3 regions of the Paraburkholderia sp. GAS333 genome follow, and region 1 is predicted to be linked to each of the others. Evidence: riboswitches for the same ligand, from Rfam matches in the RefSeq annotation. Region 1 holds a riboswitch; each other region holds the start of a gene.
The links. A riboswitch is a leader RNA that binds a small molecule or an ion and turns the genes downstream of it on or off. The one in region 1 is predicted to bind cobalamin.
Positions count from the first base shown of each region.

Region 2: another riboswitch for cobalamin. It lies ahead of ABH945_RS22145 (CbtB domain-containing protein); the one in region 1 lies ahead of cobA (uroporphyrinogen-III C-methyltransferase).
Region 3: another riboswitch for cobalamin. It lies ahead of cobG (precorrin-3B synthase); the one in region 1 lies ahead of cobA (uroporphyrinogen-III C-methyltransferase).

Region 1 covers NZ_JBNDKS010000009.1:183,567-193,146, forward strand. Annotated here, with positions in the region: gene ABH945_RS32475 (cobyrinate a,c-diamide synthase) at 1-1,087, opposite strand, end outside; gene cobO (cob(I)yrinic acid a,c-diamide adenosyltransferase) at 1,091-1,693, opposite strand; gene ABH945_RS32485 (cobalamin biosynthesis protein) at 1,690-2,130, opposite strand; gene cobA (uroporphyrinogen-III C-methyltransferase) at 2,127-2,891, opposite strand; cobalamin riboswitch at 3,165-3,407, opposite strand; cobalamin riboswitch at 3,499-3,777, shown strand; gene cobW (cobalamin biosynthesis protein CobW) at 3,981-5,087, shown strand; gene cobN (cobaltochelatase subunit CobN) at 5,094-8,906, shown strand; gene ABH945_RS32505 (ATP-binding protein) at 8,903-9,580, shown strand, end outside.
Region 2 covers NZ_JBNDKS010000003.1:1,422,674-1,432,253, reverse strand. Annotated here, with positions in the region: gene ABH945_RS22155 (FUSC family protein) at 36-1,985, shown strand; gene ABH945_RS22150 (CbtA family protein) at 2,263-3,003, opposite strand; gene ABH945_RS22145 (CbtB domain-containing protein) at 3,015-3,236, opposite strand; adenosylcobalamin (AdoCbl) riboswitch at 3,289-3,375, opposite strand; gene ABH945_RS22140 (histidine phosphatase family protein) at 3,470-4,063, shown strand; gene ABH945_RS22135 (hypothetical protein) at 4,128-4,568, opposite strand; gene ABH945_RS22130 (alpha/beta hydrolase) at 4,698-5,705, opposite strand; gene ABH945_RS22125 (MFS transporter) at 5,754-7,037, opposite strand; gene ABH945_RS22120 (alpha/beta hydrolase) at 7,112-8,194, opposite strand; gene ABH945_RS22115 (porin) at 8,268-9,320, opposite strand; gene ABH945_RS22110 (LysR family transcriptional regulator) at 9,524-9,580, shown strand, end outside.
Region 3 covers NZ_JBNDKS010000004.1:340,881-350,460, forward strand. Annotated here, with positions in the region: gene cobJ (precorrin-3B C(17)-methyltransferase) at 1-389, opposite strand, end outside; gene ABH945_RS23520 (precorrin-2 C(20)-methyltransferase) at 386-1,117, opposite strand; gene ABH945_RS23525 (precorrin-8X methylmutase) at 1,118-1,744, opposite strand; gene cobG (precorrin-3B synthase) at 1,737-3,245, opposite strand; cobalamin riboswitch at 3,327-3,505, opposite strand; gene cbiE (precorrin-6y C5,15-methyltransferase (decarboxylating) subunit CbiE) at 3,590-4,840, shown strand; gene ABH945_RS23540 (cobalt-precorrin-5B (C(1))-methyltransferase) at 4,840-5,991, shown strand; gene ABH945_RS23545 (cobalt-precorrin-6A reductase) at 5,988-6,725, shown strand; gene cobM (precorrin-4 C(11)-methyltransferase) at 6,786-7,514, shown strand; gene ABH945_RS23555 (rhomboid family intramembrane serine protease) at 7,652-9,193, opposite strand; gene ABH945_RS23560 (AraC family transcriptional regulator) at 9,407-9,580, shown strand, end outside.

The DNA of each region.
Region 1 (9,580 bases):
AGCGCTTCTGCATCGTCGCGTGACCGGGCAGCAGGCCGAGCATCGGCGTGCTGACGCCTTGTGCGTCGGTCAGTTGGTCGAGCAGGTAGAGCATGCCGCCACATTCGGCGACGACCGGTTTGCCTGACGCCGCGTGGCTTCGGATCGACGTGGCGCTGCGCAGATTGGCCGCCAGTGTTTGCGCGTGCAATTCCGGGTAGCCGCCGGGCAGATACAGCGCGTGCGTGTCGGCGGGCAGCGGTTCGTCGGCGAGCGGCGAAAAGTAGTCGACCTGCGCGCCCAGCGTTTCCAGCAACGCCAGATTCGCCGGATAGATGAACGAGAACGCGGCGTCGCGGGCGACGGCGATCCGCTTGCCGTCCAGCAGGCGCGGCAATACCTCGGGCATGTGTGCGCCGAAATCGACGGCTGGCGGCAGGGCGGTCAGTGCGGTTTGCGCGAGCGTATCGGCGGCACGGTCCAGACGCGCGTCGAGGTCGTCGATCTCGGCGGCCTGATGCAGTCCGAGGTGGCGATCGGGCAACGCGATTTCGTCGCTGGCTGCGATGTGGCCGCACCAGTGCAAGCCAGGCGGCAACGCTTCCTGGAGCATCTGCGCATGCCGCGCGGAACCGACACGATTCGCCAGCACGCCGTGAAACGGCACCTCGGGCCTGAATCGCGCGAGACCGAACGCGACCGCGCCGAAGGTCTGCGCCATCGCCTTCGCCGAAATCACCGTCAGCACGGGCACGCCGAATGTCGTGGCGAGATCGGCGCTGTTCGGCGTGCCGTCGAACAACCCCATCACGCCTTCGATCAGGATCAGATCGGTTTCGGCCGCTGCCTGCGCGAGCAGCGCGCGGCAGCCGGCTTCACCGACCATCCACAGATCGAGCGACAGCACCGGCGCGCCGCTCGCGCGCGCAAGGATCATCGGATCGAGAAAATCCGGGCCGGTCTTGAAGACCCGCACGCGTCGCCCTTGCCGCGCGTGGTAGCGCGCGAGCCCCGCGGTGATCGTAGTCTTGCCTTGCCCCGACGCGGGCGCGCTGATGAACAACGCAGGGCACGCCGTGGAGCGTGTGCCGCCGGGCGACGCGGACATCGCTCAGAACTCCACGCCGCGCTGCGCTTTCACGCCTTGCTCGCGGTACGGATGCTTGACGATGCGCATTTCGGTGACGAGGTCGGCGGCTTCGATCAGCGCGTCGGGCGCGTGACGGCCGGTCACCACCACGTGCAGCATGTCGGCGCGCGCGTTCAGCACGGCGAGCACTTCGTCGAGCGGCAGGTATTCGTACTTGAGCACCGTGTTCAGCTCGTCGAGGATCACCATCTGATAGTCGCCGCTTTCGATCATCCGGCGCGCTTCGTCCCAGCCTTTGCGGGCGGTGGCGATGTCGGCGTCGCGGTTCTGCGTGTTCCAGGTGTAGCCGTCGCCCATCGTGACGAAATCGCAGTTCGCGATCGCGCCGAGAAAATCGCGCTCGGACGTATGCAGCGCGCCCTTGATGAACTGCACGACGCCGAGACGCATGCCGTGTCCCAGCACCCGCACGGCCATGCCGAACGCGGCCGTGGTTTTGCCCTTGCCGGTGCCGGTGTTGACGATCAGCAGACCTTTTTCGACGGTCGCGCCGGCCTGTTTCTTCTCATGGCCTTCGCGCCGGCGCTCGGTCATGCGTTGATGCGATTCGGGATCCGTTTTCATGGGAGGTCCTGTTGGGTATATCGAGTGTGAGTTTGAACCGGCTTCCTGTCGACGCCTGGATTCGACGCCGCGACAGCCACGGTCACGCCGTCATAAACCGTTTTACGGACGACGAGACAAGCGGTAGCTTCCGGCGATTGTGCGGCGAGCAACGCGCACGGCTCGCAGACGCCGTCCACGCCGACATGCTCGCGTGCGGCCGCCGAAGGGCTTTCGACCGGCAATGCGGCAATCTGCTCGCGGCTGAACAATCTCAGCGGCAGGCCGTGGCGCGCGCAGAACTCGCGTAAACCGGGTTCGTCGGCTTTGATGTCGATTGACGCGATTGTGTTGATCTGCTCGAAGTCGAGCGGGCCTATCGCCTGACGTACCGCCGCTTCGATCTGTTCAGCCGAACTTTGTGAGCGGCATCCAATGCCGACGCTGATTGTTTTCATTTGACGTTGGCTCCGTTTGCCGTCGTCGCGGCGGCTGTCGACAGCACGCCGTCAGCCAGCGAGGCCACGCCGCCGATCACCACGATCGCAGGCGACCCGAGCCCCGCACGCGCGACTGTGTCCGCAAACCCGCCGAGCGGCGCGAGTGCGTGGCGCTGCTCGGGCCGCGTCGCCGATTCGATCGCGGCGCACGGCGTATCGGCGGACAGGCCCGCCGCGAGTAACGCGCCGGTAATGTCGCTCAAACGACGCATGCCCATGTAAATCACGAGCGTCATGCGGGTGGCGGCGAGCGCGGCCCAATCCGGCTCGCCGCTGCCCGCGCCGTGTCCGGTGACAAACACCACGCCCTGCGTGTAATCGCGATGCGTGACCGGAATGCCGATCGCCGCAGGCGCCGCGATCCCCGCTGTAATGCCGTTGATCACTTCCACGTCGACGCCCGCGGCCAGCAACGCCTGGCGCTCTTCGCCGCCGCGGCCGAACACGAACGGATCGCCGCCTTTCAGCCGCGCGACGCTGCGCCCGGCTCGCGCGTGTTCGAGCATCTGCGCGACGATTCCCGCCTGCGGCGTCGACGGATGACCGCCGCGTTTGCCGACGTAGACGACCAGCGCATCCGCGCGGGCGAATTGCAGCACGTCGGGATTCACCAGATCGTCGACCAGCACCACATCGGCCTGGGCGAGCGCGCGGGTCGCCTTGAGCGTCATCAGTTCGACGTCGCCGGGACCCGCGCCGATCAACCACGCGCGCGTCATCGCGGCGTGCATGGCGCACGCCATGTCATAACGGACGAAGCGGCCGAAACGGATCGGGAACGGAAAGCGGCAGAACGCCGGACAGCGGACAGTGAAATCATGTGATGCGACAACGGATTCAGGCATGGCGAACAACGCGACCCGTCACGCTGTTTTCGACAAACACGCGAACGGAATACGGCTACGCCATGCTTTAACGCCTTCACATCCGTCCCTCGCGGATTCCAGCGGCCGGCGGCGAGAAATTCGAGATTCGTCGAGATTCGTCGAGATTCGCCGCCTCCGCGTCTGGCCGGTATCCGGGCTGGCGGCCTCATGCGCTTTGCCTTCCCGCCCCGATTCACGGGACAGTGGCATCGAAAAAACGCATGCGCGGCGCAGCAGAAGTGAATCTGGCGCAGCAGGTCGCTTACCGTTGCGGGGACAGCACAGGTTGAGCGCACGAACGCGCTGCCTGTTTCCCGTTTAACTGCACACGCGAACGCATGTGCGGGCACCAAACGCGCGCATACGATAGCACAGGACGCCCCGCCCGCTAAGCGTTTCCGGCTGATGCGGGCGGCTTTGCCGCAGCTTCCGGCGCCTTGACTGCGGCGTCTTGCGCGCCTAAACTCGCACGCACTTTGGTGCTCGTGTGCGCTCTCGTGCGCATGCAGTTAAACGGGAAACAGGGTGCCCACCTTCTCTGGATCGGGTCAACCTGTGCTGCCCCCGCAACGGTAAGCGAAAAGTGGTGTCGGCTTCATGCGCGACACCGCGGAGCCGGCTTCGATGTCCACGCGCAAGGCCGCGTCGGCATATCACCACTGGGCGAGAAATCACTCGTCCGGGAAGGGGAAGCGGCGCTTTCGCCAGCCCGGATACCGGCCAGATCAAGCAGGACACCCGTCGCGGGGATGCGACGGCGCGTTCATGACCTCATTCCCGCTTTCTGTTTTTCTGTTGTCGCGGCAACGCCGTCGTTCGTCCCCGTGTTTATATTGTCGTGGCCCGTCGCGCTTCAGCTTTCAGCTTGCGCCCGGCCATGCCGATGCAGACAGACGAACCGACGCGCCGGCGCACGTGCAACCCCTACGGATGGACCTCACGATGCAAACTCAAATGCGCAAGATTCCCGTCACCATCGTCACGGGCTTTCTCGGCAGCGGCAAAACCACGTTGCTGCGGCACATCCTTCAGCATGCGGGCGGCAAGCGCATCGCGGTGATCGTCAACGAGTTCGGCGAACTCGGTATCGACGGGGAAATCCTGAAGGGGTGCGGGATCGGCTGCGATGAAAACGGCGTCGAAACCGAAGGGCAACTGTACGAACTCGCGAACGGCTGCCTGTGCTGCACCGTGCAGGAAGAGTTTTTTCCGGTGATGGAAAAGCTCGTCGAGCGGCGCGGCCAGATCGATCACGTGCTGATCGAAACCTCCGGCCTCGCGTTGCCGAAACCGCTCGTGCAGGCGTTCAACTGGCCGCAAATCAAGAACAGTTTCACGGTCGACGCGGTCGTCACGGTGGTGGACGGCCCGGCTGCGGCAAGCGGCCAGTTCGCCGAAAACCCCGTCGCCGTCGATGCGCAGCGCAAAGCTGATCCGAATCTCGATCACGAATCGCCGCTGCACGAGTTGTTCGAAGACCAGTTGTCGGCGGCCGATCTGGTGATTCTGAACAAGACCGATCTGCTCGACGACGCGCAGCAAAGCGCGGTCGAAGCGGTGATTCGCGAGGAAATTCCGCCGCAGGTGAAGATCGTGCGCGCGCAACGCGGCGAACTGGATCTGCACACGCTGCTCGGTCTCGAAGCGGCATCGGAGGAAACGATCCACTTGCGCCACGATCACCACGGTTCCGCCGACGACGCCGATCATCACCACGACGAATTCGATTCGGTGGTCGTGCAGGCGGATGCGCCGTCGCGCGAAGCGGTGATCGCCGCGTTGCAGAAGCTGGTCGAGGCGAACACGATTTATCGCGTGAAGGGTTTTGCCGCGTTGCCGGGTGCGCCGATGCGTCTGGTGATTCAGGGCGTGGGCCGTCGCTTCGACAGCTATTTCGATCGACGCTGGCAGGCGGGCGAGGGCAATCAGAGCCGCTTCGTGCTGATCGGCGAGGACCTCGATCAGCCTGCGCTGCAACGCGCGTTCGACGCCGCGCTCGGCGTGGTGGCGTCGAATGCGGCGCCCGCCGCTGCAGCGAACCAGGCGTAAGCGCTCATGCATCTGCTGCGCACCACGCCGGGCGGTTTTGTCGACGATACCCAGGGCGTGATCCGTATCGATCAGCAGCCCGCCGATATCGTGGTGCTCAGTTCCGCCGACACCACGCTGTCGCTGCTGGCGAGCGTGTTTCCACGTTTGGGTGACGGCTTTCCGAGCATCCGGCTCGCGAACGTCACCTATTTGCGGCAACCGGCGTCGGTCGATTTTTATATCGAAGACGTGTTGCAGCATGCGCGGGTGGTGGTGGTCGACCATCTCGGCGGCGAGGCGTACTGGCCGTACGGCATCGAACAGGTGGTCGCGCTCGCGGAGCGCAACGGCCAAACGCTCGCGATGTTTTCCGGCGATTTGCAGGAAGACCCAAATCTGCTCGCGCGCAGCACGGCGGATGCCGATCTGTGCCATCAGTTGTGGCGTTATCTGCGGGAAGGCGGTCCGCAAAATGCCGAGGCGTTTTTGCGTTGTATCGCTTTCCGGAATTTTGGCTGGGGACACGAACCTGCACCGCCGCGCGCGCTGCCGGCGGCGGCGTTGTATCACCCGGAGCACGACACGCCGACCGTTGCCGACTGGCAGGCGCGCTGGCAGCCGAATGCGCCGGTCGCGGCGATTCTGTTCTACAAGGCGCATCTGCAGGCGGCCAACACGGCCGTGTTCGATGCGCTGATCGACGCGCTCGAAGGGCAAGGTCTGAATCCGCTGCCGCTCGCGATTACGTCGCTGAAAGACGCGATGAGCCGCGACGTCGTGCAGTCGTTATGCGCGCAGCACGACGTTTCGCTCGTATTGAATACGACCGCGTTCGCGGCGAGTGCGATCGACGACCCCGAGCCGCTCGCGCTCGCGGGCGATGCGCCGGTGTTCCAGGTGATCCTGAGCGGCGGCAATCGCGACGACTGGGTCAAGGACAACCAGGGTCTCAATTCGCGCGATATCGCGATGCATATCGCGCTGCCCGAAGTGGACGGCCGCATCATCACGCGCGCGATCAGCTTCAAGGGGCTTGCTTATCGGTGTCCGCATACGCAGGTCGACGTGGTCCGCTATCAGCCGGATCTCGAACGCGTGAGCTTTCTCGCTGAGTTGAGCCGTCGCTGGTGCCGTCTGCGTACGCTCGATAACGCGGACAAGAAACTCGCGCTGATCCTCGCCAATTATCCGATGAGCGAAGGGCGCATCGGCAATGGCGTGGGACTCGATACGCCGGCTTCGGTGGTCGGCATCCTGTCGATGCTGGGCGATGAGGGCTACCGTCTCGCCAGTTCGGACGATCTGCCCGCGAACGGCGACGCACTGCTCAAGAAGCTGACGGAAGGCGTGACCAACGATCCGGTGGTCCGCGATCTGCGTCCCGCGTTGCAAAGCCTCGCGCTCGACGACTATCTGACGCATTTCAACGCGCTGCCCGCTGAGACGCGGCAAGCGTTGAACGCGCGCTGGGGTACCCCCGAGCAGGACCCGACGCTGCGGCGCGGCCGCTTCATGATCGCGGGCTGGCGTTGCGGGCATGTGTTTGTCGGCATCCAGCCGTCGCGTTCGCGCGAACAGGGCGATTACGCGAGCTATCACGACGCCGAACTCGTGCCGCCGCATTCCTATCTGGCGTTCTATTTCTGGCTGCGTCATCAGTTCGGGATCGACGCGGTCGTGCATGTCGGCAAGCACGGCAACCTCGAATGGCTGCCGGGCAAGAGCGTCGCGTTGAGCGATACGTGCTGGCCCGACCTGATTCTCGGGCCGATGCCGCATCTGTATCCGTTCATCGTCAACGATCCGGGCGAGGGCAGCCAGGCCAAACGGCGCGCGCAGGCGGTCATCGTCGATCACCTGATGCCGCCGCTCACGCGCGCTGAAAGTTATGGGCCGCTGCAGGATCTGGAGCGGCAGGTCGACGAATACTACGACGCGCTAATGGTCGATCCGCGCCGCTCGAAGCTGTTGCGGCGCACGATTCTCGCGACCATCGTCGAACATAAGCTGCACGAGGAACTGAGTCTCGCCGCGCCGAGCGGACAGGACGACGAAGACGCGTTGCTCACGCGCGTCGATGCGTGGCTGTGCGAGTTGAAGGAAGCGCAGATTCGCGATGGTCTGCACACGTTCGGGCAATCGCCGGACGGCGTGCAGCGGCGCGATACGCTGCTGGCGCTGGGGCGTTTCCCGGTTGGTGACGGACAGGGCGCGAAGGCCGGACTGATCGACGCGCTTGCTTGCGATCTGCGGATGGATCACCTGTTCGATCCGTTGTCGGTGGATTGGGCGGCGGCCTGGGAAGGGCCGCGTCCCGAGGTGTTGCAGCAGGTCAGCGATGCGCCGTGGCGTCATTGCGGCGATACGCGAGAGCGTCTGGAATTGCTCGCAGCAGAGTTGTTGCGCGGTGTTTGCGGTGAAGTCGAGCCTTTAGCTTCCGACGCTTCGCTCGAAAGCTTGCCGCGTGCCGCGCAGGTGATCGGGCGCTTGCGCAATGACGTTTTGCCGCGTCTGGACGCCTGCGGTCCGCAGGAAATGACGCATCTGAAGCGCGGTCTCGAAGGACGTTTCGTGCCGCCGGGGCCGAGTGGTTCGCCGTCGCGCGGACGCCCCGACGTGCTGCCCACCGGCCGCAACTTCTATTCCGTCGACACCCGCGCCGTGCCCACGCAAGCCGCGTGGTCGCTCGGCTTGAAATCCGCGCAACAGTTGATCGAGCGGCATCTGCAGGAAAAGGGCGATTACCCGCGTGCCATTGGACTCTCGGTCTGGGGCACGGCCACGATGCGAACCGGCGGCGATGACATCGCGCAGGCGCTCGCGCTGTTGGGCGTGCGGCCAAAATGGGCGCCCGGCAGCCATCGCGTGACCGATTTCGAAATCATGCCGATCGAAGCATTCGACCGGCCGCGTATCGACGTCACGTTGCGTGTGTCGGGCTTTTTCCGCGATGCGTTCGCGAACGTGATGCATCTGTTCGATGCCGCCGTGCAGGCGGTCGCCGAACTCGACGAACCCGAAGACCTGAACCCGATCCGCGCCCGCGTGCTGCGCGAACGCGATGCGCTGATCGCGCGCGGCATGGACGCCGCCGAGGCGCGCAGGCGGGCCGGCTGGCGCGTGTTCAGCGCTCGGCCGGGCGCGTATGGCGCGGGTCTGCAGGACATGATCGACTCGCAGCAGTGGCAGACCGACGCCGATCTCGCAAACGCGTATCAGGCATGGGGCGGTTATGCGTACACGCAGAAGCGCGCGGGCGAGGAAGCGCGTCACGCGTTCGGCGCGCGGCTGGCATCGATGGACGTGGTGTTGCAGAACCAGGATAACCGCGAGCACGACCTGCTCGACTCGAACGACTACTACCAGTTCCAGGGCGGCATGGTCGCGGCCGTGCGGCACCTTGCAGGTAATCAGCCGAGCGTGTATCACGCGGATCACAGCAATCCGGCCGCGCCGCGCGTGCGCACGCTGCACGAAGAGATCGCGCGGGTGGTGCGTTCGCGGGTGGTCAATCCGAAGTGGATCGACGGCGTGATGCGTCATGGCTACAAGGGCGCGGCGGAAATCGCGGCGACCGTCGACTATCTCTATGGTTACGACGCGACCGCGCGGGTGATTTCGGATCATCAATATGCGCTCGTCACCGACGCGTATCTGAACGACGCCGATACCCGCGAGTTCCTGCAGCGGCACAATCCGCACGCGTTGCATTCGGTCTGCGAGCGCCTGCTCGAAGCGATGCAGCGCGGGCTCTGGCAGGAACCCGGCGACTATCGCGCGCAGGTCGAGCAGCATCTGCTCGCGAGCGAACAGCAGATTGAAGGGATGCAATCATGAATGCCACGACGCAGGGCGCAGTCCGGCGGCCCGTTTTTCCGTTTGCCGCGCTGATCGGCCAGGCGCCGTTGCAGCAGGCGCTGCTGCTGGCCGCGATCGATCCTGGCTTAAGCGGCGTGCTGGTCAGCGGTCCGCGCGGCACGGCGAAATCCACCGCTGCGCGCGCGTTGGCCGAGTTGCTGCCGCAAGGGCAACTGGTGAATCTGCCGCTCGGTGCCAGCGAGGACCGGCTGATCGGCACGCTCGACATCGAGACCGTGTTGCGCGACGGCTCGGTGCGGTTTGCGCCGGGGCTGCTCGCGAAAGCGCACCAGGGCGTGCTGTACGTGGATGAAGTCAACCTGCTGCCCGACGCGCTGGTCGATGCGTTGCTCGACGCGGCGGCGAGCGGCGTGAATACGGTGGAGCGCGACGGCGTCTCGCATAGTCACGACGCGAGCTTCGTGCTGATCGGCACGATGAATCCCGAAGAGGGCGAGTTGCGGCCGCAATTGATCGACCGGTTTGGCTTGATGGTCGAGTTGCAGAACTGTTTTGACGCGCAGGTGCGCCAGGCGATCGTGAAGGCGCGGCTCGCGTTCGATCTCGATCCGCAAGGGTTTCGCGCGGGTTATGCGCAGCAGCAGGCGGAATTTGTCGAGCGTATTCGCGCGGCGCGTGAAGCGCTGCCGCAG
Region 2 (9,580 bases), on a different contig from region 1:
CCGATGGCGGCCACTTAGCCTGGACATCATCGATCATGATTGCTGCCGCGTTTTCGCGCGTCGCCGACCGTCTGCTAGCCGCGGACCCCGGACTCGTGCGCCTCCACACCGCGCTGCGCGTCGCGCTTGCCTGCCTGCTGACTGGCGTGGCGAGCATCGCGTGGACCGTCGCCCATCGCCAACCCGTCATCCTCGCTGCGCCCGGCGTCCTGTTCGCGATGGTCGCGCCGCTGTTCCTGCGCGACGCCCGGCGCTCCGCCTGGTTCGCCACACTCGCTTACCTCTATCTGTGCGCTTGCGCGTGCTTCGCCGTCGCGGCCGTGCTGAGTCGCTACCCGTTGGCCGCCGACGCGGGCTTTCTGCTCGTGATGTTCATCGGCATGCTTTGCCAGGCCTGCGGCCCGCGTGCGCTGGGTTGCGCGATGCTGGGCGTCGTGTGTTTCTACCTCGGCCTGTATCTACATCCGTCGATCGCGCATCTCACGCAATCGCTGATGTTGTCCGCCTTCGGCCCGTTGATGGTCGTGCTGATCGGCCGCGTGGTCTTGCCGCTGCGTCCTGCTGCCACGTTCCGGCTCGCCATTCACACGCTGACGCTGCGTGCGTCGCGTGTGCTCCATACGCCAGCCGCCGCCAATCTCTCCGCGTTGAACGAAGCCGCGCTGTCGCTGGAGGAGCAGCTCGCGTTGCTCAACCCATCCGACGCGGACACGGTTCGCGAGCGGATCGTCGAAGTCGAAGTGGCGGCCGGGCAGCATGCCTTCGCGTCGAGCCACGCCGCCAGGGACAACGCCCCGACCACGGCCGACATGCTTCGTCACGCGATGACGCGGCTCAGGGAACTGACGCATCGGCGCGCTTCGTTTGTGCCGGCCAGCAACAACGCGATCGCTTCGCCGTTCTCCCGACGCCTCGCCGACATGCGCGCCAAACTCTGCTGGCTGCCTGCCACACGCGCCACGACTGCGGCGTTTCTGGCGATGCTGATCGGCCATTCGCTCTCCCCCGAGCGCTGGTTCTGGGCCGTCATCACGACATTCGTCGTGTTTCTCGGTACGCGATCTCGCGCCGATACGGTCTATCGCGGCGCGCAGCGTCTGGTCGGCACGCTGGCTGGCGCGCTGGTCAGCGTCATGCTGGTCGCGCCGCTGCACGACTCGCCGACACTATTAGTGGCAGCGATGGTGCTCTGCGTGTTCGGTTGGGCGTACTTCATCCTCAGCGCTTACGCGCCGGGGGTGTTCTTCATTACCGTGCTCGTGGGGTTGGTCTACGGCGAACTGGGTTTCGCCATGGGACCGCTGGTCGAGTTGCGGATCGAGGAAGTGCTGGTGGGCTGCATCGTGTCGTTCGCCGTCGCCATTCTGATGATGCCGCTTTCGGCCACCCGTCATGTCGAGGTTCGGTTGGGCGCTGTGCTCGGAGCGCTGCGCGAGGTGGTCCGGCTTGCGGCAGGTGCTGGTGCTGGTGCTGGTGCTGGTGGTGCTGCTAGCGTGAGCGCGTCTGAAACGCGTGCTGCCATGCGTCGGCTGGATCGTGGCTGGCACGATCTTCGGATTGCATTAAAGCCGCTGCAAACCCAGCGTGTAGTGACGTGGAATCCCGATGTCGAACTAGCCACGGGTTCGCTGCTGTGCTGCCTGCATTGGGCGCGGGTGTTGAGCGATCCGGCGCGGCGCGGGACGCCGTCTAACGAGGAAGCGGCGGCGCTCAATGCGGCGGATATCAGCGCGGCCCATGTCGAATCGATCGTGGCGCGACTGGACTCGCTGATCGCCCGATACAACGGACAGCCGAGCGGTTCGGCGCGTGATGCAACGAACGAGCGTGCGTCGGCTGCAGTGGGGATCGAGGTCGATCCAGCAAAATCACCGGCGCTGGCTCAACTGGATGGCGCGGTCTCACAACTGTTCGACCGGTTGACGCAGCCGGCCGGGAAAGCGCGACGCGTGTTCAACTGGGCGCTGCGAGGAAAAGGGGTGTGAAACGAGGGCGAGTTGCCGCGTCTGCGTGCTTATCGCGGCAATTCGCGGCAACTACGGAGACGAATACAGGAACAACGACCGGCCAACAGGAGAAACCCGTCGAACTTGTCCACAGAAAATGTTCGCAAGCCTGTGGATAACCTATCCACAACCGGGTCAAGTCCTTGATAGCAAACCAAAGTCGAGCCTTGCGCACCTGGCGCGACCGCTTGCACAGTCGCGCCGTAAGCACCGGAGCGCCAGTAGTACCGACAAGCGCCCCAGAGCCAAGCCAGCCTCAAGCCGACTTCGCCACGCCACGCACATTCAGCCGTGCGAAATCGCTGCGCTCGACCAGCGCGCCGAACAGCAACCCGATCGTCGTCCACATGATGACCTGCATGCCGATCGCGGCCACCCGGAACTTCCACAGCAGCACCGCCGGGAAAGCCGCCGGCACTTCGTTGATGACCGGCATCGACAACTGCACCGCCGCGATGATCACGATAAACACCAGTCCCGCGACAATCGAGCCGTTCCACGCGCCCAGCTTCAGCACCGCGCGGCGTCGCACCTTCAGCGAGAACACCATCGCGGCGATCGAGATCGCGATCATCAGAAAGAACAGGCCCGTGCGCATCCCGATCGTCTCGGGGTCGCCTACCGATGGCGGATTAGCCGGGTACTTGATATTGGGCACGATCACCAGCGCAATGAACGCCGCCAGCGCGAGCCACGCGGACAACGCGCGCACGCCCAGCACGCCGACACGTCCGTACGCATACGCGAACACCAGCGAGAACAGACCGCCGACCGCCGCGCCGAACGTCACCACGCCGGTCAGCAATCCGAGGCCCGCCTGGGTCTCGCGGCTCACGAGTTCAGGCTCGGGCGCTTCGCCTTTGGCGGCGTCTGCCTTTTCTTCGAACGAAATGGCCTGATCGACCTGCGGCTCGCCTACCAGTCGTGCGAAGCCGAACGTGAGCAGTCCCGCGGCGATGCCGGCGAGCATCCCGCGTACCAACAATTTACCAACCATGTCCGGCTCCGTTAGTGGCAGGGAAAGCCGAGCAGATGGCGACCGTCGTGCACGAATTCATGCACGTACATGCCGGGCACCAGCGACGTGGCACCTTCTTCTGCACCAACGAAGTAAATCGCGAGCAATAACAGCAAGCCGCCGAATACGACCCAAGGCAGCAACTCACGCAACGGGATAGGCGTGGGTTGCGCAACGGGCTGGGTCGCGGAATTGAAAACGGTGTCGTTCATAGTGACATCTCCTGGGGGTAGCGCGCCCCGAAAGTCGATTGCAAAGGAATAGTGCGAAGCTCAGGTCTGGCTTTCGGCTTGTGATGCCGATTACAGTGGCGCGACCGCGCCGGGCTCTCACCGGCTTCCGTGCTTCGCAGTCCCGCTATTCTACGCGCTAAACTCGGGCCTCCGCGACCCTGGACGTGCCGTCCGCGCCGCGTTTCGGCATCGTTTGAACGGAAATGAAAAGAATGGACCTACGACTGTTACTGGTCAGCCACGCGTCGACGGCCGCGCAGCGCGCAGGCCGCTTTCCCATCGACGACGACGCGCTCGACGCCCGTAGCATCGGCGAAACGGAAGCTGTGCGGGCGCGTATGGCCTTTTCCGGCGATGCCGCCGCGTTCGTCAGCCCGGCGGTTTGCGCGCGCGAAACGGCTTCGGCGTTGGGACTGGCCGCAACGGTCGACGAAGCTCTGGCGGATATAAATTACGGCAGATGGCGTGGCCAGCGGCTCATCGACATAGCCAACGAAGCGCCCCAGGAACTCGCCGCATGGACACGCGATCCCGACGCCGCGCCGCCCGGAGGCGAGTCGTTCGCTGCGCTCGTGAAGCGGGTGGGAGCGTGGCTCGACGCGTTGAACCCTACGACTGCGGATCACGCATCGAACCATCCGCGCCATGTCGTTGCCGTCACGCATGCCCCGCTGCTGCGGGCCGCGATTGTGCATGCGCTGGGGGCATCGCCCGAGATATTTGCGCGGATTGAAATCGCGCCGCTGTCGCTGGTCGAATTGCGGCGCTCGTCGCGCGGCTGGACATGGCGGCCGTCGGCGAGCTGACTGTCGCCGCCGTTCAACTTCAATTTATCGGGACACAGCAGCTACTCATTAACTAGCCCGCCGGTCACTGACCCGATACCACCAGCCGCAGTTTGTTCGAACCCGTGGGCGTCAGCGTGATGCCGGTCCGCTTGCCTTTATCGCCGACATAAAAGTGCTGGCGTCCCGGTGAATTCTGATCGTGAGTCGCTTCGGGCAGACACGACGCGATGTCGGCTGCGACCGCCTGCAACGCGGCGGCATTCGAACCGGCGTCGTGATGCGGCGTCCACGTGCACTGGTAGCTGCCTGGGCTCGCAGCACATTGGGCATCGTCGCCGTAGGGTTGCGCGATGCCTTTGCCATCCTCGGGTGTCATTGAAGCCAGGCCGCCCGGCGCCGCCGCCACGATTCGTTTGAGCGACGCGCACGGGCTGGGGGCATCGTCGGCCTGTGCGCTGCAGGGCAACAGCGCACCTAGCGATGCAGCGGCAAGCGCAGTGGCGAGTATTCGGGTTTTAGTCATGTCGACACGCTCCTCGGACGGTGGCGTGCGGATCATCAACATCGATCCGCGTGGTCACTGCTGCGGTAGCAGGCTTTGTGCCCATGCTGGCCCGACCGACGTGATCGCCAAGGCTCGTCGCGAACACCGTCAGACGCCAAATACCGCCGCCAGCCCCTGCTCAGAAGCAAACATCCCGTTCGCATCGTGCCCGACGCCATCGATCACGAACGTCCGGTGGGTCGCCAATCCTTGCGGATGCCGCAACGCCATATACCGCGCGTACGCGAGCCCACGCTCAAGCCGGTTCGTGCCCTGGGTCATCGCTGCACATGAGCGGTCGAGCGCGGGATGCTGCGGATCGCAATCCGCGCCGCCCAGCAGCACGGTGACATCGGAGCGCGCATAGCGTGCTTCGAGCCCGTCGGCGGATGCCGAGCCATCTTCGCCACGCGTGTAAGCGGGCAAATCTTCGAGCCCATATTTCCAGCGATTGAACGACGGACACCGAGCCGCATCGAACGCAGCGAACTCGCCGGATGCCGTCGGACGCATTGCATCGAAATACACATACGACGACGGATTCGCGACCACATACCGCAGCCCGACACCCCGCGCGGCCAGCGACGCCTGCTCGCGCGCCACCACCGCATAGCGATGCACGACCTGCGCGCCGCCCGAATGCCCCGCGATCACGACCTCGGTCAGCGATGCAAACCGGTCGTCCGAAGCGAGCGTCTGCACGATGGCGTCGAGCACGTCGAACGAACTGAGCGGCGCCGGACCTTCGGCCTCGCCACCGCCCATCCAGCTGGTCCACTCCCAATGCAAGGTGGATGGCGGGACATCGTGCGCGGCCACATCGGCGGTCGCGAGAAACTGCGGCACGATCAGCAGCGTATCGGCGGCGCTACCGCCCGCCAGCGCACAGGCCCGCTGTGCGAGGTCGAAATACGTATCGGCATTGCGCAGGCGGCCGTGAATCAGAATCACCGCGCGTTCGATGCCGCGCGCGGGGAGAAGCCAGTCGCCGTTCGCGAACACCGGCACGGTGCCGCTGCCCGCATCGGTCGTGACAGTCAGATGCCGGTTCGCGACGACCGCCACCGGACGTTCATTGGGCGCGCGCTCGTCGTCTGTAATCAAAGGCTGGGTCATGCAATAAGCTCGTGGTTAATCTGCCAGGCGGCGCCGCGCGCCACCGTGCTAATGAGCGGCGGGTCGCGCCGCCGTGCCGCGCGGCTCGCGTCCCGAGCGCGTGAAGTACACCATCGCGAGCGAAACGAAGCCGGCAAAAATCAGGTAGAACGCGGGCGTGAGACTGCTGCCGGTCACGCGCGTCAGACCGGTGATGGTGAGCGGCGCCATGCCGCCGAACAGCGTCACCGCGATGTTGTACGACAGCGCCACGCCCGCCGAGCGGCTGCGCACCGGGAACAGCGTCGCGAGCATGCCGGGATGCGAGCCGGACATCGCCGCGAGAAACACCGTGGCAACGAGTTGCGCGATGAACAGATGCCCCGGCGTCGGATTCGTCACGACGAACTGATACAGCGGATACACGCAGACCATCCACGCAATCACGATCGGATAGAACAGACGGTAAGCGCCGTAGCGGTCGGCAAGCTTGCCCGACAGCGGGAACAGGAACAGATTCAGCACGCCCGACACGAACGCGCCGAGCAGCGCGGTGGATAACGGCAAATGCAATTGCCGCTCGACATACACCGACAGATACGAGTGCCACACGTAATTCGTCGCCGCGCCGACGATGATCACGCCCATCGCGCAGATCGCCGCATCGCCGTTGTCGCGGAAAAACTGCCGGACGGTGACGCGCGGCGGCTTGTCCTTGCTATCGCGCAGGCGCTCGAATTCCGGCGACTCCGCCACGCGATGCCGGATATAAAACCCGAACGGCCCCGCCAGCGCGCCGAACAGAAACGGCAGACGCCATCCCCACGACACCAGTTGTTCATGCGTCAATTGCGTGGTCAGCAGGTAGCCGACGCCCGACGACAGCAGCAACGCAAACGCCTGCGCCGACATGTTGAAGCTGCAATAGAACATCTTCTTGTGCGGCGGGGCGTACTCGACCAGCATCGCCGACGCGGTCGCGAACTGTCCGCCGACCGACAGCCCTTGCAGCAGCCGCGCGAGCACCACCAGCAACGGCGCCGCGATACCGATGTGCGCGTAACCGGGCGTGAGGCCCATCAGCAGTGTGCTGGCGGCCATCGAGATGATCAGCAGCGACAGTGCCTTGCGACGCCCGGCGCGATCCGCGTAAATGCCGAGCAGAATGCCGCCGATCGGCCGCACGATGAAGCCGACCGCGAACGTGGCCAGCGTCAGCATGATCGACACGAAGCCGTTGCCGCCGGGAAAGAACACCTGCGCGATGATCTTCGCGAAGTAGCCGTAGATCAGAAAGTCGAACCACTCGAGCCCGTTGCCGAGCACTGACGCGAAGATCGCGCGCCGCACCATCGCCGGACTCAAAGCGTTTGGCGTGTGATCGTTGGCGGAGCTTGCGCCTTCGCGTCGATGGAAAGTCGCTTCGCTCATGGCTCGCATCCTTGGGTATCGAACATCGCCGCGAGTGCGCAGACCGACGTCAGCATCCGCGCGCCGTTGTGGCCGACGCCCGGCACGATATGAAAACTCTGTTGCAGATGATCCGTATGACGCGCGCGGATATAACGGTAATACGCTTCGGCACGCGCGACGCGCTGCGGCCCCTGCGCCTCGGCGGCACAGGTTTTATCGAGCGCGCTTTGCTGCGGATCGTCATCGTCGCCGCCGACCAGATAATCGATCCGGCGCGCGGCGTAGGCCGCTTCGAGTTGCGCGGGCGAGCGGTCGTCGAGATACGGCGGCCGCTGGTCCATGCCGTATTTCCATTGATTGAAATCGGGGCACTGTGCTGCATCGAACGGCGCGGCGACGCCTTGCGCGTTGGGCCGCTGCGCATCGAAATACGCATACGTGGACGGGCTCGCCACCACATAACGCACGTCGATGCCCTCATCGGTCAGCGCGGCGATGTTGCGTGCGGCGACCGCGTAGCGCTGCACGACCTGCGCGCCGCCCGAGTGTCCGGCGAACACGACGTGCCGCAGATTCGGGAACAGCTTCCGATCGGCGAGACGCGTGACGATCGCGTCGAGCACGTCGTACGAACTGATCGACACAGGCGCTTGCGCCGCTTCGCCGCCCATCCAGCCGTTGCCGCTCCAGCGCAGCAGATCGGCGGGCTCGTCGTGAATGCGCAGATCGAGCGTGGCGAGAAATTGCGGCGCGATCAGCAACGTCGCGTCGGGGTCCGCGTGCGCCGCGTCGCGGGCCTTCTGCGCGGTGCGGAAATACACGTCCGCATTGCGCAACTTGCCGTGAATCACGATCACCGCGCGTGTTATTTGCGGCTGCGCGACGCTCCAGTCTTTCGACAGATACAACGGAAATTCGGCGTGCCCTTGCGGTGTGTCGAGCGTGAAGCGCGTGTCCGCGATCGTCGCCACCGGCTTCAGATGCGGCTCGTACGCATGCACCGCAAGTGCAGGCTGCGCGAACGACAGCAGCATCGCGCCGCTCGCCGACGCAGCCGCGCACAGTCGCGCGAGATATCGAGAGAAATTGATAATCATCCAGCCTGACTCCTGATCACCGTGCAGTGGGTTAAACGCAGCGCGTCGCCGAATCCGTCTATGGAAACGAAAGTTAGAAACGATGCCGGATGCCGAGCGTCACGCCGGTCTGATCCGGACCGAACGCGGTGTCGCTCGTCACGCCGACCGGCGTGTACTGGCCATCGGCATAACGGGTGGCCGCGGCGTAGGCGACGGTCGCGTACACGTCGGTTCGTTTCGACAGAATATAGTCCGCGCCCAGCACGCCCATCAGCGCGTTCGACACGTTGTCCGCCTTGTTGCTCTGGTAGTAAGCGGCCAGCGTCACGCGCAGTTCCGGCTTGACCAGATAACGCACGCCGCCAAACCACAATGCCGACGACACAGACTTGCCTTTAGTCGGGTTATACAGATAGTGCTCGTAGCCGCCCATCAGCGTCGCGTCGCCGATCTGCTCGCGAGCCGACGCGCTCCAGTTGCGCGATTTGGTCCACAGGTTGCTCGAATTGATCGCGCCGTTGCGGTAGTCGTACGCGAGCGCCGCCGCGAAGCTGCCGATGTTGTAGTCGAGCGCGCCGCCATACGCGGCACTGCTCTGAAACGAATCCGCCGAGCCGCCGAAACTGTAGACGCCGGTCGCCGTCAATCCGCCGAAGTGGCCTACATACTTGACCGAATTGTTCACGCGCGCCTTGAACGAAAAGCTGTCCGACAGGCCGGTGCTCGGCATCCACGTGTATTGCTGGCCGAACACCATCGGATCGTATTTGATCAGCGTGTCGTACATGGCTGTGTACTGCAAACCCGCCGACACCGCGCCGTACGCATTCGCCAACCCGACCGCTGCCGTCCGGTTGAACAGCACGCCGGCGCTCGCATTGGTGCCGTCGTTGCCGTTGAATCCCCCTTCGAGAATGAAGAACGCGCGATTGCCGCCGCCGAGATCTTCGTCGCCCCGGAAGCCGAAGCGCGAATTGCTCAGGCCGCCGGAATTCTGACGCACCAGCGAGCCCCCGTCCGCGCCCGCATGGTTGAGAAATTCGAGGTTGGTGTCGATTACGCCGTACAACGTCACCGACGACTGCGCGTGCGCGCCTGCGCAACTCACCATGGCCAGCGCGGCCGCTGCATATTGTTTTTTCACCGAGGTCGTCTCCATTTCGTTTTGTTCTTCGCATGTCGCAGCGATCCCCCTGGAAGGGCTGGATCGATGCGATGGACGAGATCGTAGGAGCGCCGCTGGTAAATGTAAAATACCTGTTTTATGCACTGTCCATATTTATTAGATATGGCATTGAGTCGTGTCGAAACGGACGACGGCCTCTGCCAGCAAGGAGACGGAACGCCATGGAACTGCGGCATCTTCGCTACTTTTTGACGGTCGCCGAAGAAGGCCAGTTCACG
Region 3 (9,580 bases), on a different contig from region 1:
GGCGCGAGGCAGCGAATCACGATGCCCGCTGCGCACAAGGCGACGATCGGTGTGCCGCGTGCGTAGAGTTCGCACAGATGCGCGCCGAGTTCGGTATAGCCGACATCGGCCTCGACACGGCCTTGCAGTGCGTGGATCTGGCAAGCGGCGCTTGCCAGCGGAGCAGCGGGATTCGCAGACGCGGGGTTCGAAGCAGCAGCAGAGCCGCTGGCATTTGCTACGCCTTCCAGATGACTCGCGTGCGCATCGCCTGCGGTCTTCGCGACATCAGCCTCGGCTGCGAGTCGTTCACCTTCGCCCGCACCACGTCCGCGATACAAAGCCTGAATGCGCCGGGCAGTCTCCAACGCGCCCGCGCCGAGAATCACGATGGCGGGCGCTGCCGTCATCCTTGCCATTTTTCCCCCGGCACGACGAGCAGCGAAAAATACGGCGACGCCATCGGATCGACGTCCGCGAGCGGCACGATGCGCTGATTGCCCATCGTCGCGCGTTCGACGTAAAGCGCACGTTTCGCGAGGCCAAGCTCGCCAAGCACGCGCCGCACCTTGTCGAAATTGCGGCCGAGTTTCATGATCACGGCAGCGTCGGCATCGGCGAGACGGCGGCGCAAATCTTCCTCTGGCAGCACGCCCGACAACACCGACAGGCTCTGGTTGCGATACACCAGCGGCGCACCGAGCACCGCCGCGCCGCCGAGCATCGAGCAGACGCCGGGCACGACTTCGCTGTCGTAGCGCGCCGCGAGCCGGTCGTGCAGGTACATGTACGAGCCGTAGAAGAACGGATCGCCTTCGCAGATCACCGCCACGTCGCGACCCGCGTCGAGATGCGCGGACACGACGCCTGCGGCGGTGTCGTAGAAGTCGGCAATGATCGCTTCATACGACAGCGGCGGTTCGAGCGCCTCGGTCGTCACCGGATAAACCAGCGGCAGATGCTGCTGCGCCTCGTGCAAATGCGCTTCGATGATGCTGAACGCGTTGCCCTTTTTCCCCTTGGCGACGAAATACGCGACCACGGGTGCCGCTTTCAGCAAACGCAGCGCCTTCAGCGTGATGAGTTCGGGGTCGCCGGGGCCGACGCCGAGTCCGAGCAAACGTCCTTGCACCGCCATTTATTCGACCTCCGTTGCGAGCGCATTGACGGCCGCGGCAGCCATCGCGCTACCGCCGCGCCGGCCGTTCACGACGACGAAGGGCACGCCGCGACTGTCCTGCGCGAGCATCGCCTTCGATTCGGCCGCGCCGATAAAACCCACCGGAAAGCCGAGGATCAGCGCGGGTTTTGGCGCGCCGGCATCGAGCATGTCGAGCAGATGAAACAGCGCGGTCGGCGCATTGCCGATCACGACGACGCTGCCCGCCAGATGCGGACGCCACAATTCGAGCGCGGCAGCCGAGCGCGTATTGCCAAGTTCGCGGGCGAGCGCGGGGACGTCCGGCTGCGTGAGCGTGCAGATCACTTCGTTGCCCGCGGGCAGCCGGGCTCGCGTGATGCCCTGCGCGACCATGCCCGCGTCGCACAGAATCGGCGCGCCTTGAGCGAGGGCGACGCGGCCTGCGGTGCCGGCATCGGCGGAAAATTGCAGATCGTCGATCACGTCGACCATCCCGCATGCGTGGATCACGCGCACCGCGAGTTTTTCGAGGTCGGCGGGAATGCGCGACAGGTCGGCCTCCGCGCGGATCGTCGCGAACGACTGGCGATAGATCTCCTGACCGTCGCGTATGTATTCAAGCATCAGTGTTACTCCGGGCCAGGCGCGCGAGCGTGTCGGCGGCCTGTTGGATCGTCAGTTGGTGCGCGACGCAGCGGCCGAAACCGGATCCGCTGTCGTCGCGTCGATAAAGGTCGTAGCTGCCGGGCGCAACCGCCAGCAGCGTGTAGGGCGCGCAATGCGCGGCCGCGCAGGATCGCGGGCAGCCGCTGAGGTGCACTTCGACGCCCGCGGGCAGTTGCGCGGCGAGTTGCTGCGCGTCGGCTTTGGTGTCCGCGAGACTTTTTGCGCAGCCGCTCGACCCGGCGCACGCGATCAGACGCGTGATCGGCTGCGACGGGTCGCAGGCGAGGCCGAGCGCGTTCAGTGCGGTTAGCACGGCGGGCACGGTGTCGGTCGCGAGGTCGGGAAGCAGCACGCTTTGCCACGGGGTGATGTGCAGGATGCCGGTGTTGTGCTGGCGCGCGAGCAAGGCGAGGGCGCGCAAGGTATCGGCATCGACGCGGCCGAGCGGCGGTTGGCCGCCTGCGTGCCATGTTCCCAACTTGCATTGCGGATGCGCGCCGAGGCGAAGGCCGGCGTCGGCTGGCGTGCTGCGTTGCCAGCCGGCGAGCGACGCGTCGCGTGAGAGCGGGAAGTCGACGTAGGTCTGGGCGTGCTGCAGGATGGCATCGACGGCATGGGTGGCGAGCAGGTGACGCATGCGGGTGGCGTCGTCGGCGGCGAGGTCGAGGAAGGTGTGCAGCAGCGCTCGCACGAGAGCCGGGACTTGCGCGGGCGATACGGCGGCTAATGGGCCTGTGCCTTTGTTAAGCCGCCCGACTTGCTGCGGTTCAGGCGCAGCTACGCTTTGAAAAGCCGAAGCCGAAGCCGAAGCCGAAGCCGAAGCCGAAGCCGAAGCCGAAGCCTCCGGCGGGCATCCCGCCAACCCGAACACGAACCGCACACCCTCGACACCCTGCGACGCCGCGATCCACACATCATGCGGATGATCGACCCGCGCCAGCCGCTCACCGCCATCCAGCAGCAACGCGAATTTCGGCGACAACGCTGCAAACCGCGTGTCGCTTTGCAGCAGCGCGAGCAGTTCGGCACACAGCTGCGTCGTATCGACCAGGGCCGCGGGATCGCGTCCGGCGGCGGGGCTGATCATCACGTTGCGGACATCGTCGGCGGAAGCGGCGCTCGCATTAACGGCCACGCTCCCCCCCGACATAGGCTCAGGCCCAAGCCCCGCACCCACCAGCGCCTCGATCAACGCCGCTTCGTGCCCGCTACGCACCCCGCGCACCTGCAAATTCGCGCGATTGGTCAACTCAACCACCCCGGCCGCGTGCCGTGCGCTCGCGCCTGCGATAACCTCGGCCTGCGCCGCGCTCAATACGCCGCCAGGCAGCTTGATCCGGCAGATCCCGCCATCGCGCGCGGCGACGATGCGCAGCAGCCCCGGACACGCCGAGGGCCGCAGTGTCGGGACCGCGTGAGGCAAAACGAGGGAGGGCGAAGCTTGATTCAAGACGGACACCGGGTTGAGCGTCGCACAAAAACCCGAGCAAGCCGCGTCAGGCTTGCTGCGGCATCGGTACACCCCGCCCGATGTTGGCTGGCACGAACAGTGTTGCCGGCAGGTCTCCTGGCTGGCAGGTCATGATCCGCCGCGGCCTTCCCGGTCAATCCAGTGGCGCGCAGCGCAGGCGGACTCGCTGCATACAGTTGCGGGGGCAGCCACAGTGGCACTGTGTTCCCTCTTCGGCCCCGAAGGGCACCGGCGGCTGTATTATGCCTTTTTTCGGACAGCGCAACGAGGCTGGACGCTTTGACAGGCGTGGCACAGCGCATTATTTGAAGATTCAGAGTGAGGATGGATGCATGCCGGCATGGCTGACCGTAGTGGGCATTGGCGACGACGGCTTCGCCGGTTTGGGACGGCCCGCGCGGCGTGCTTTGCTGACGGCGTCGGTGATTTATGGCGGCGAACGTCATCTGGCGATGCTGCCCGCGCGACTCGCCGCGCGCCGCACCCAGTGGCCGCGTCCGTTCGATCTCGCACCGTTGCTGGCCGAGCGCAATCAGAGCGTGTGCGTGCTGGCGAGCGGCGACCCGATGCTGTTCGGCGTCGGCGCGACGCTGGCGCGGCAGTTGCCCGAGGGCGAACTGCGGGTGCTGCCCGCGCCGTCGTCGTTGTCGCTGGCGGCAGCGCGTTTGGGCTGGCCGTTGCAGGACGTGGCGACGGTGTCGGTGGTGGGTCGTCCGCTGGCGGCGTTGAATGCGCATCTGCATGACGGCGCGCGCATTTTCGTGCTGAGCGCCGACGGCCGCACGCCCGCCGCGCTTGCCGCGTTGCTGGCGACGCGCGGCTTCGGCGCGACCCGGATGGTCGTGCTCGAACATCTGGGCGGCGATCTGGAACGGCGGATCGACGGCCGGGCCGATCAATGGCCCGCGGGCGAAGTCGCCGCGCTGAATCTGATCGCGCTCGAATGCCGCGCGGACGAAGCCGCGCCGCGTCTGCCGCTGACCTGCGGTCTGCCTGACGACGCGTTTCGCCACGACGGCCAGTTGACCAAACGCGATGTGCGCGCGATCACGCTCGCGCGCCTCGCGCCGACGCCCGGCGAATTGCTGTGGGACGTGGGCGCGGGCAGCGGCTCGATCGGGATCGAATGGATGCGCGCGCATCCCGCCTGCCGCGCGATTGCCGTCGAAGGGCATCCGGAGCGGCAGGCTTTTATCGAACATAACCGCGACACATTGGGCGTGCCGGGTCTGCAACTCGTCGCGGGCCGCGCGCCCGAGGCGCTGCACGGACTGCCCGCGCCGGATGCGGTGTTTATCGGCGGTGGCGTGACGGTGCCGGGCGTGCTGGAAACCTGCTGGGAGAGTCTGCGCGACGGCGGCCGTCTGGTGGCGAACGCGGTCACGCTGCAAGGCGAAGCGGCGCTGATCGCGTGGCGCGACCGGCACGGAGGCACGCTGACCCGCGTCGCGCTGGCCGACGCGCGGCCGCTCGGCGGTTTCGATACGTGGCGTCAGGCGTTGCCGATCACGATGCTCGACGTGACGAAGCACGCTGCGGGTATCCCGGGCAACATGCCCGCCGTTTCCACCGATCATCCGTAATGCGCGACGAAACACCCGAACAACCCGCGCCGCTACGTAGCGGCTACACGACCGGCAGTTGCGCCACCGCGACGTCGCTGGCGGCGGCGCGTCTGCTGCTTGCGGGCGTCGTCAGCGAGGTCGCGGAAATTACGCTGCCCAAGGGCCAGCATGTGCCGATGCCGCTGGTCTACTGCCGCCGCGTCGTCAATGACACCGATGTCGCCGATGACGTCCATGTCGCCGGAGATGCCGGCAACGCCAGCAGCGCTGACGTTGCCGAAGCCGGCACCGTCAAGGACGCCGGCGACGACCCCGACGTCACCCACGGCGCGATCGTGTTCGCGCGCGTGCGCCTGATCGCCGAACCCGGCGTGATTTTTCGCTCGGGGCCTGGCGTCGGCACCGTGACGCGAGCCGGTCTGACACTGCCGGTCGGAGAACCGGCGATCAATCCCGTGCCGCGCAGCATGATGACGCAGCATCTGACCGAACTCGCCGCCGAGCATGCGTACAGCGGCGGCTTCGAAGTGACGATCGGCGTCGAAGGCGGCGCGGAACTCGCGTTGAAAACGATGAACCCGCGGCTGGGCATCATCGGCGGATTGTCGATTCTCGGCACCACCGGGATCGTGCGGCCGTTCTCGTGCTCGGCTTATATCGCGTCGATTCATCAGGGCATCGACGTGGCGCGCGCGAACGGCTACACGCATCTCGCGGCCTGCACCGGCAACGCCAGCGAGGACGCGATGCGCGCGCACTATGCGCTGCCCGATATCGCGCTGATCGAAATGGGCGACTTCGTCGGCGCGGTGCTCAAGCATATGAAGCGCGCGCCGGTCGAGCGGCTCAGCGTGTGCGGCGGCTTCGGCAAGCTCAGCAAGCTGGCGGCCGGGCATCTCGATCTGCATAGCCGGAATTCGAGCATCGATCTCGAACGGCTGGCGACATGGGCCGCCGGATACGGTGCCGATGACGCTCTGCAAACCGCGATTCGCGCGGCCAATACGAGTCAGCAGGCAGTGGCGCTCGCGCACGCGCAGCAGGTGCCGCTCGGCGATATCGTCTGCCGGCATGCGCTGGCCGTCGCGCGCGATATCGTTCCGCCGCAGGTCAGCGTGGAAATGTTCGCGATCGACCGCCAGGGCAATCTGATCGGAGCCGCACGATGACGCCAGCCACGACACAACCCGTCAGGGTACTGCTGCTGGGCGGCACCGGCGACGCGTTGAAAATCGCGCGGCAACTCGGCCCCGCCGACGTGTACAGTCTCGCGGGCCTCGGCAAGGTGCCCGAGGACTTGTCGTGCGAAGTGCGCGTCGGCGGATTCGGCGGCAGCGAGGGGCTCGCGCGTTACATCGAAAGCGAAAAGATCACGCTGGTGATCGACGCAACGCATCCCTACGCCGCACAGATCAGCGCGAACGCGGTGCGCGCCTGCGCCGCCGCCCGCGTGCCGTGTTGGGCGCTGCGCCGCCGTGGCTGGCAGGCGCAAAGCGGCGACGACTGGCGGATGGTCGGCGACTGGCACGAACTCGTCGCCGCGCTCGCGCCGTTTCGCCGGCCGCTGTTGACGTTAGGACGCGAACCGCTCGCGCATCTCGACGAGATTCCGCCGCATCAGTTCTGGACCGTGCGCTGTCTGGAGTCGCACAAGGACAGTCCGCGCGCGCGAATCCTCGCGGCGCGCGGCCCGTTCACGCTCGAGGGCGAGCGCGCGCTGTTCGCGCTGCAGGCGTTCGACGTCGTAGTCAGCAAGAATAGCGGCGGCAGCGCGACCGAAGCGAAACTCGAGGTCGCGCGAGAGCGTCGCTTGCCGGTGATCATGCTGCGACGTCCGGCGTTGCCCGCGACCGATCGCGAATTCGACGACGTCGCGGATCTGCTGCACGCATTGCGCGCGTGAAACACACACACAATCCACGGCGACACGAACGCGTGGAATAACGAATGGCTGGAGTATCGAATGACGGTGTTTTTTATCGGCGCGGGTCCTGGCGACCCGGAACTGATCACGGTGAAAGGGCAGCGCCTCGTGCGCAGTTGCCCGGTGATCCTGTACGCGGGTTCGCTGGTGCCGGCTGCGGTGCTCGATGGACACACCGCGGAACAGGTCGTCAATACCGCCGAACTCGACCTCGATCAGATCGTCGCGCTACTCAAGGCCGCGCATGACAAGGGGCAGCACGTGGCGCGCGTACATTCCGGCGACCCGTCGCTGTACGGCGCGATCGGCGAGCAGATTCGGCGTCTGCGCGAGTTGGACATTCCCTACGAGATCGTGCCGGGCGTGACCGCCACGGCCGCATGCGCGGCGGCGCTTGGCTGCGAACTGACACTGCCCGATGTGTCGCAGACGCTGATTCTCACGCGCTACGCGAGCAAGACCTCGATGCCCGCAGGCGAGCAACTCGGCGATCTCGCCGCGCATCGCGCGACGATGGCGATCCACCTGGGCGTGAGGCACCTTGCGCGTATCGTCGATGAGCTTCGCCCGCATTACGGCGGCGCGTGCCCGATTGCGGTGATCTATCGCGCGAGCTGGCCGGATGAGGAGAAGATCACCGGCACGCTGGACGATATCGTCGGCAAGGTGCAGTCGACTTCGATCGAGCGGACCGCGTTGATTCTGGTCGGCGACGTGCTGGCTGCGGAAGGCTTCGCGGAATCGACGTTGTATGCGAAGGGCGGGTGAACGCTCCGCAGAGCCGCCATTTCCGCACTGACGCAACCGCCGTTCGACCTCAACCGGTTGCCCGTCACGGCTAGCATGCGTTGTCAGCGGATTTCGCGCCGTTCGGCACATTTGAAGTTGGCCGCTTACACACGCCGCTATCGCGGTTGCGAACTGGCTTGCTGCTCGAGTTTCTTCATCAGCACGGCCTGCTCCTTCGCGTCCTTGGCGCGCGCGAGAACCGGCGCCATCGCCGCAGCATCCATGTCCTGCGGATGCGACAGCATGATCGCGAGGCTGCGGTAGATCTCCCGGTTATCGTCGATATAGCGCAGCATGGCTTGCCGCAACGGCGCGCGCGGCGAGCCCTCGGGCATCTGCGCGCGACTGATGGACTCGTACATGCTGTTCCAGCCCGGCAGGATTTCCCGCATGATCCGGTTCGACGCCACATCCCGGTCGACCTGCGACGCGAGCCGCAAATGACGCCACGCGATAAGGTCCGCGCGCATCCTGTTCTGGGTTTGCCGCGCTTCGACCATCAGCCTGGAAAACTGCGCATCGGCGAGACGCGATGCGCTCATATGCGTCAGCGGATAGGACAACGCTGCGAGCGAGAGCAGCGCGACCGTCCATGACGCGACGGCCGTTCTGAACGAGTTTCGCCGACGCGCGTCGAGATCGAGCGGCCTGGCCAGCAGCGCACCGATCGCCAATCCGCCGATCAACCCGCCAAGGTGCGCAGCGTTGTCGACCTGGCTGTGCCTGAAGCCGTTGTACAACGTGTAGAGAATGAAAATCCACATCGACGTGCGCAAACGCGCGGCTTCCGACGGCGGCAATTGCCTGCGGTAGACCAGCACGAAAATCAGCAGTGCGCCCGCCACGCCGAAGATCGCGCCCGACGCGCCCGCGCTGTTGAGACCGGGATGCGTCAGCACGCTGGCAATGCTGCCGATCAGCCCTGCGAACACGTAGAGCGCGAGAAAGCGCAGGCTGCCGTACAGGCGCTCGGTCGTGCGTCCGAGCATGAACAGCACGATCATGTTGCCCACCAGATGCTGCAGGCCAAAGTGAACGAAGATCGCGGTGAACAGGCGCCACGGTTCGCCGTTTAGCGTATAGGCGCCGAGGTTGCTTCCCCACCTGGCCACCTCGGCGGCGTCCGGCATGAGCACGTTAATGCCGGAGACCCCCATCGCGATCAGGACGAGCACGTTCAGCACGACCAGCGCATACGTGGCTCGCGGCACCGGCGTCAACGCGAGCAGTCTCTGGCGATAGGTTTTGTGTGCGATGCGCTGGGCGGCAAATTCGGGCGTCATCCGTACCGGCAGTAAGTCGACGATGCGCTGCAAATCTTCAGCACTGCGCGGTATCAGTTCGACCCGTTCGATCGCGCGTTGCGGCGAGTGAAGATCGAACAGCAGCACGCCTTCGTTGAAATCGATATCGAACACCTCGTCGCGATGCACGCTACGAGTTTCCGACGCGTTCGCCCGGCGCAACAGGATCTCGTGGCCCGAGAAGGTCAGCTCGCTTTTTATTCGAAGTGCATAGCGGTTCGCCGAGAAAATGCCCGCGTCGCGCGGCTTGATCGACAGGCGCACGCTGAAACTCTGCATGTCGTGCCGGTCCGCATAAGCCAATGCGCCCAACGTGTGGCCTGTCTCACCCGGGGCGGTGTCGATACGATCCATGTGATCGCCTTCTCTCTATTTTTTTGGAATGCGCGTGTGGGGCGCCGCGTCATTCTGATTCGAGTCGGTGGCGATTTCAAGTTGCTTGCGCAGGCTAACAGCAAGCAACTCAGCAATCTATGCAGGACGCAATGCGCAAAGCAGAACACGCGGCAAAAATGTCGCAAGCTCTGCAACGTGCGGCAGGGGCCACGCCGTTATCCTATCGGCATGATGAAGCCCAGCACCGAACACGATTACCGTCGACGTATCGCTCGCGTGGTCGAGGCGATTCTGCTCGAACCGGGTGCGCCGCACACGCTCGAAAGCCTGGCGGCGCTCGCGCATCTCTCGCCTTATCACTTTCATCGAATCTATCGGGCGTTGACCGGCGAAAGCGTGGTCGAA